Regions from separate parts of the Gardnerella swidsinskii genome, predicted to be linked through region 1. Evidence: riboswitches for the same ligand, from Rfam matches in the RefSeq annotation. Region 1 holds a riboswitch; each other region holds the start of a gene.

Region 1 (2,265 bases):
TTAGGCAATAGTGGCGCGCAACAATACTATTCTTTTAATATTGCACGAGCGCGAGCATCCTTAAGCGCAAGAAATACACTGCCGACACCAATAAAAATAAGAGTAAACACAATTAACAAATACGCAACTCCAACGCCCAAAGTAGTGGCATTAAAAGTTTGCGGTGCGAAGCCGAACCAGCCAGCAGGAGCGCCATAATTGAGGAAATTATAAGGCGCGCGCATTGCATGAACACCCCAACGAACACCAGCAAACTCGCTAAGCATAGCAGCATAAGCAACATAAGCAAGAGGCGGAACAGTAGAAACATACAAATGTGCGCGAGTAGAGTGGAAACGATAATCAAAAAGCACAAAATCAGCGATTGCAAGAAGCGGCGCAACTGCGTGAACGCAAAGGCTGCTGCATCCGTTATTCATGTAAGCGCCAACGAAACCAAGCTTATTGGTAGGTGCTAAGAAACACAGGTACAAAGTGAATGTGACAGCAATTGAGATAGTCATCATGAATTTGAAAATGTACCAAGCGTTGGATTTTGAGTCGAACCATGCGCAAGATGCTGCGGAATCTTGCTGCGATGCTGAATCTACAGAATTACGAGCACGCATAAACGCAGCTGTATCAAGCAAAAGCGATCCAGCAAGAGCTACGCAAATCATCAGGTTAGAAAGATTCGTAAAATAAGTGAAGGTCATTAAGCCTTCCCACGAAGCAGCCATACCATAAACAGATGCGATGATTGCAATCGCACGTATTGCTGTGCGCGTCGCGTATTCGCGCGCTGTGAGCGGAGTCTTTTGTTCTAGCATGGAATCGTTTGCCATGTTATCTCGCTTTCGTAACTTCTATAATCTACTTATTGTTTACTTATATTTATGTTTACCATACTTATGGTTACACAGTTGCAAGCGAAAATATGTAGAAGAAGTTGCAAAAATGCGGCGCGATTTTTGTAGATTCCTGCAAGTGCTGCGAAACGTCGGGAATTTTCCAGCAAATGCTCCACGAAACTACCAACCAGAGACACGAACGCAGAACACAAACTGCACCAGTGTCCCAAAACAAGCAAAATCAGACACTCACGCAGAAGAAAGTAAGTCACGAACAAAAGATATAGTCGAAGGATGGTTCGGAGTGCGCATTTGCCGCAAAATCGCGGGCGGCGCTGAGATTACATCCGTAAAACCTGATCTAGATAGTGCTAGCGAAGGGAAACATTATGACAACATGCAACACTGAAAAAACAACTAACTGCAACGAAGCAAACGAATACTGCACAAGCTCAACAACGCAAGTCGACACATGCTTCTCTGTACGCGCACGCCGCCGCATGTTTCTTAACGACGTGCGTCAATGCATCGAACGCGTGCGCACACAGCAGCCACTCACCCATTGCATCACGAACGTAATCGTGCAAGACATTACAGCCAACGCACTACTCGCTGCAGGAGCGTCGCCGATTATGGTAACCGACCCAGAAGAAGCGCATGCACTTGCGCAAATTGCCACAGGCGTGCTCATAAACGTTGGCACATTCCATCAGCCAGAAACTTCCGAATACATGCGCGCAGCTGTTGAAGGATGCGAAAAAGCCGATACTCCGTGGGTGCTTGACCCGGTTGGAATCGGCGTTCCAGCACTTGCTCCACGCGCGCGCTTTATACACGAAATTATTAAGCACCACCCTATCGTAATTCGCGCAAACGCTTCCGAAATAATGGCACTTGCAGGCAAAGAAAGCAACGGCAAAGGTGTGGATTCTCACGATAACGTGAACGATGCTCTTCAAGCCGCGCGCGAATTAGCAAAAAAGTACGGCTCAGTAGTGGCAATTTCTGGCGAAAAAGACGCGATTTACGCTCACGGTTGCTTAGCTCGCGTAACCGGCGGACATAAAACTATGACTAAAGTAGTTGGAACCGGTTGCGCTTTGGGAGCGTTGGTTGCAGCATACGTTGGCGCAAACCCAGAACGTCCGCTCGCAGCAACTGTTGCAGCACACGTGCACGCAGCAGCGGCTGGAACTTGGGCAGCTCGTCAAACCACAGCTCCCGGCACTTTCCGCACACTGTGGATGGATGCGCTTTCAACTCTTAGCGTAAACGACATGTTTAGTTTGACAAATATTGAGTTTACGGTGGAGCCTGTTGATTGGACACTGTATTTGGTAACGGATCCGCGCATGGGAAATCGCCCGGAAGAAGAAGTTGCAGTAGAGTCAGTTGAAGGCGGAGTTACAGTTGTGCAATTGCGCGATAAGTATTC
Region 2 (2,265 bases), 310 kb from region 1:
GGAGTATCCGAAAGCTTAATTTCCGTATAAGGAACTTCCAAATCATAAGAACCATATTCATACTCAAAATGAACTGGAGTTGTTTTGCGAATATGAGCTTTATCGCGCTGAGTGCATCCGCGAGCTGCAACGTCAACTCGCTGTTGTTTAGCTAATTTCGCAGCATCCTTTGCTTCTTTCGCATTAATAAAAGTTGGCTTCTTTTCTTGAGTTTCTGAAGATTTTGATTCAGAATTTTCTGCAACTATCACTCGCTTAGCGTAGCCGTGCTTTTCTTCACCTCGCACAGCTTTCCAATGTTCAACAAATTCACGCATAGTTGATTCTGGTGTTTCTGAAGAATACAATGCTTCAGAAACGAACCATCCTGCAGCCTTGGTGTGAGCGATTGTATCGATATCGTCGAGTGCAGTTCTTCCGCCAACTAGAACTGGAAAATCACTTGCGGAACAAATCGTATTAATTTTCGCTTCGTCCAGCGTTGTGTGATTTGCTTCCAATTCGTAAGCGGCAGTAGTGCTTTCGCATCCTTCTTCAGGATTGCGCATTGCTGTTACGCAAATGTAATCAATGCATCCATCTGGAAGTTCGTTTATTACTTTAACTAAGCTTTCGGTTTCAACAGATAAGCCGATTACAGCATCTTCGCCAAGAAGAGCGCGAGCCTCTCTAGGCTCCATGTCGCTTTGTGCTAAATGCACTCCGTCAACTTTGATGCTTTGATTGCGAGCTTGCCAAACGACATCAACACGCTCGTCGATAACAAAAGTTACAGAATCGCATTTGTTATTGTCTTCGATGATTTGTGCAATATCGCGTGCAATAGTAGTGATTTCTTTAGCGTTTTCATTGTTGCAATGAAGACGAATAAAAGTCGCTCCAGCGCGCAAAGCATCATCGACAATATCGGTAAGCGGACGATTATTACAAGCTTGTGGGTCTGCAATAAAGCAGGCGCTTAGATTAAATTGATTACGCATTGATGCGTACGGATAATTCGATGTCATACTAAAATCGTTGCTCCCTACGTTGTATTAACTAACAGGTTCGAAGGGTTAGGCAAACTAATACCATCTCAGCCTTCTTTCGAAAGCACCCCTGCAAAATGTCGAATTACCAGCAAGTTTACACGATTATGTGCATTTAATTGGTGGTGGGTATGTTGCGAATTTCTTTAGCGTTCGTGATGATTGATTGCGCGTGAAATAAAATCTCCCAAGCTTTGCACAATCTGCACGAGAATAATACAAAGGATAACAGCAACTGTCATCACATCGTATTGATAACGCTGGTATCCGTATCGTATTGCAATGTCTCCGAGTCCGCCTGCGCCAACTGTTCCAGCCATTGCGGAGAATCCAAAAAGCGTAATAAATGTAAGCGCAGCTCCGCGAATTAGCGAAGGTAAAGCTTCCCACAGCAACACTTTGCAAACAATTTGCAATTTGCTTGCTCCAAAGCTTTGTGCTGCTTCAATTAAGCTTCCGTCAACTTCGGCTAAAGATTGTTCAACTACTCTAGCAACGAATGGTGCAGCCGTAATCACCAGAGGCACAATAGCCCCAGGAACTCCCAAAGAAGTGCCAACTATGAGACGAGTGAAAGGAATTATTGCAACTAATAAAATAATAAACGGCACAGAACGCACGATGTTAACAATCCAGCCTAGAACTGCGTTAATTGGCGCGTTGGGGCAAATGCCTTTTTTGTTTGATGTAATGAGAAGTACGCCAACTGGAAGTCCAATAAGGTATGCAAAAAGTGTTGCAACTGATGTCATTACGAGTGTGTCTTGCACGCCTTCAATAAGTAAGTTGCCGTAGTCGTTAAAAAATTGTGTAGCAGCTTCTAACATTGTTATTTCACCTCGTTGGTAAGCGCGTTTGTTTGTTCGTCTGTTTGTGCGTTTTCTGGCTTATTGTTAAGCTCGCTTGCAATCGTGCTTGTAATTTTAGCGCGATGATTTTCCTGTTTTTCATCTGCAATAAGAGTTCGCAAAATATCGCTTTGTGGATTTGCAAAAAGCGTATCAGTGTCACCTAATTCCACAATGCGTCCGCCATCAATCATTGCAACTCGGTCGCAAATATTTCGTGCTACAGCCAGCGAATGCGTAATAATAACAAGCGTTACGTTGAGTTCGCGGTTAATTCGGCTCAATAAATCAAGGATTTGCGCAGTAGTTGTGGAGTCAAGTGCGCTTGTTGCTTCGTCGCAAAGCATAATCGACGGATTATTCGCCAATGCTCGTGCAATTGCTACGCG
Region 3 (2,265 bases), 430 kb from region 1:
ATCAATCTGCGCTGTAATGCCATAAGACTTGGCAGTTTCGTGAATGTCCTCGTCGAGTTCCTGCAAGAATTTATCAAGAAAAGCTTTATCTGTATGACGGCAGTTCATTGAAAAAGTAACTTCTCCAGGAACAATATTTACTTGATTTGGAACTACGCTGATTCTACCGAAAGTAAGTACCAGTGGGTCGCCTGCTTGCTTAGCTTTGTCAAGATTCTTGGCGATTATATGAGACATGCAATCTACTGCATCGTGCCTGTAGGACATCATTGTTGTGCCAGCGTGATTTTGTACGCCTTTAAGATGAATATCCCAACGATGCTGACCAGCAATGCTAGTGATAATACCTAAATCTTCGTGATTGCTGTAAAGCGTTGGTCCCTGCTCAATGTGTAGCTCAATCCAGGCTTCAAGATTTGCGAACTTAGGTTGAGTTGTTTGATAATTGAACCCAGCTTCACGCATTGCTGTTTCGAAAGGAACACCTTCACTGTCGCAAATATTTTCTACGTCCTCTTTTTTGGCTAGTCCGAAGAAATTCTTTGAACCCCAGAATACGTATGGGAAACGTGAGCCTTCCTCTTCTGCTAAGCAGATAATGCGAAGACTTTTCTTTGGCTTTCCATATCTAGTAAGTAAATTCTTAATTGCTAAATAGGCTGCAACTATTCCAAGTTGACCGTCAAAACGACCTCCTCTTGAAACTGTGTCAATATGCGATCCACAAGCTATTATGCTTTCTGGCTTTTCGCATCCTTCAACAGTTGCAATTAGGTTTCCAACTTGGTCGAATTCCACAGTCATACCGAGTTTTTCAAATCGTTGACGAAGAGCAAAAAGAGCCTGTTTCCAAGATTTTGTGTAAAGAGGTCGAGTAACTCCTTGTTCTCCTGGTTTTTCTGTGAATCCTGCAAGCCAGCTTATGGCTGATTCTATAGTTTCAGCACTTATGCTGCTATTAATCATGTGCAGTATTCCTCCTCACTTGTGCAAGTTTTCCCAAAAGTGACATTCAGGCGGATATTTTTTGGTTTTGGTGTTTGGTTTTTAGTTTTTTAGTTGTTTTTTTAAAAAACTTTTTAATTGTTTAGTTGATACTCGTGTAACTGCTACTACTTTGTGGCAACGCAAGATATCACGAAAATCGTGATAGAAAGAAATCACTTACTGTAATTGCTCCCTACGCATGTCTTAACAAAACAGGTTCAAAGGGTGTTTCTCAACTGTTTCCAGTACCCCTGCAATTTTCACTTGTACTCGGATGAGTATAGCACGATATTAAATGAACTCAAAATGAACATTTGCATGTGTGTTTCTGTGAAGAAATGATTGGTTGCTTGCTTGGTTGACTGGTTGGCTGGTTGATATGAGATATTGCTTCCATTTGTGGTTGCATGTATGTTCGGCTGCCAAAAATTTTCATATGTAAGTTAGGAAACAAAAAATAGCCAGATAACAAAAAACGCAGTGCTTCTACACTGCGAACATATTGTGGGTGATATAGGAATCGAACCTATGACCCCTTCCGTGTGAAGGAAGTGCGCTAGCCGCTGCGCCAATCACCCAAAATTTTTTTAATTATGCGTGAAAGGCAATCCTTTCGAGTGGGCGATACAAGGTTCGAACTTGTGACCCCTTCCGTGTCAGGGAAGTGCGCTACCACTGCGCCAACCGCCCAGGTTGTTTATTAAGCTTGAAGCTTAATCGAGGTGGGTACGAGAGTCGAACTCATCTATACGGCTTTGCAGGCCGCTGCCTAACCGCTTGGCTAACCCACCGTAAGGTCGAATAACTCATCGGACCTAGAGCGGACAACGGGACTCGAACCCGCGGTCTCAACCTTGGCAAGGTTGCGCTTTACCAACTAAGCTATGTCCGCAATGCAACTTTACTGAACAATGTCAGCGCCGAAGCACGAGTAACTACTATACCCGAAATATTCTCAAATGCAAGCCCTCGCCTATTTGGCGTGTCGTTTGGTGGTGTTTGCGTGTGTTGGTTGGATGTTTGTTATGCGTATGGATTGGAGCATTTGCGAGCGCAAGTGTTACTTTCTCAGTTGGTTAGCTGAGTTTTTAACGATGTTTTGCTTATTTGCGTTACTTTCTCAGATACTTGACTGAGTTTTTAACAGTGTTTTGCTTATTAGCGTTACTTTCTCAGATACTTGACTGAGAAAATAACGGTCATATGTTACTGGTGCAGTAGCTAATCTGCGTTAATAACGAATAATTGCGATTTATCGTTACTAGCGCAGTGCGACGA

What was found. Region 1 has a riboswitch for thiamine pyrophosphate ahead of thiM (hydroxyethylthiazole kinase). Riboswitches for the same ligand answer to the same signal wherever they lie in the genome.
Region 2: it holds a riboswitch for thiamine pyrophosphate, as region 1 does, so the genes downstream of both, thiC (phosphomethylpyrimidine synthase ThiC) here and thiM (hydroxyethylthiazole kinase) in region 1, are expected to answer to the same signal.
Region 3: it holds a riboswitch for thiamine pyrophosphate, as region 1 does, so the genes downstream of both, K9E37_RS00535 (hydantoinase/carbamoylase family amidase) here and thiM (hydroxyethylthiazole kinase) in region 1, are expected to answer to the same signal.

The regions. Positions count from the first base shown of each region.
Region 1 is NZ_CP083176.1:557,551-559,815, forward strand. Features, by position in the region: gene K9E37_RS02220 (hypothetical protein) at 27-824, opposite strand; TPP riboswitch at 1,121-1,230, shown strand; gene thiM (hydroxyethylthiazole kinase) at 1,220-2,265, shown strand, end outside.
Region 2 is NZ_CP083176.1:251,787-254,051, reverse strand. Features, by position in the region: gene thiC (phosphomethylpyrimidine synthase ThiC) at 1-1,007, opposite strand, end outside; TPP riboswitch at 1,005-1,110, opposite strand; gene K9E37_RS01075 (methionine ABC transporter permease) at 1,175-1,855, opposite strand; gene K9E37_RS01070 (methionine ABC transporter ATP-binding protein) at 1,858-2,265, opposite strand, start outside.
Region 3 is NZ_CP083176.1:124,461-126,725, reverse strand. Features, by position in the region: gene K9E37_RS00535 (hydantoinase/carbamoylase family amidase) at 1-966, opposite strand, end outside; TPP riboswitch at 1,161-1,250, opposite strand; tRNA gene K9E37_RS00530 (tRNA-Val) at 1,493-1,565, opposite strand; tRNA gene K9E37_RS00525 (tRNA-Val) at 1,606-1,677, opposite strand; tRNA gene K9E37_RS00520 (tRNA-Cys) at 1,708-1,778, opposite strand; tRNA gene K9E37_RS00515 (tRNA-Gly) at 1,807-1,879, opposite strand.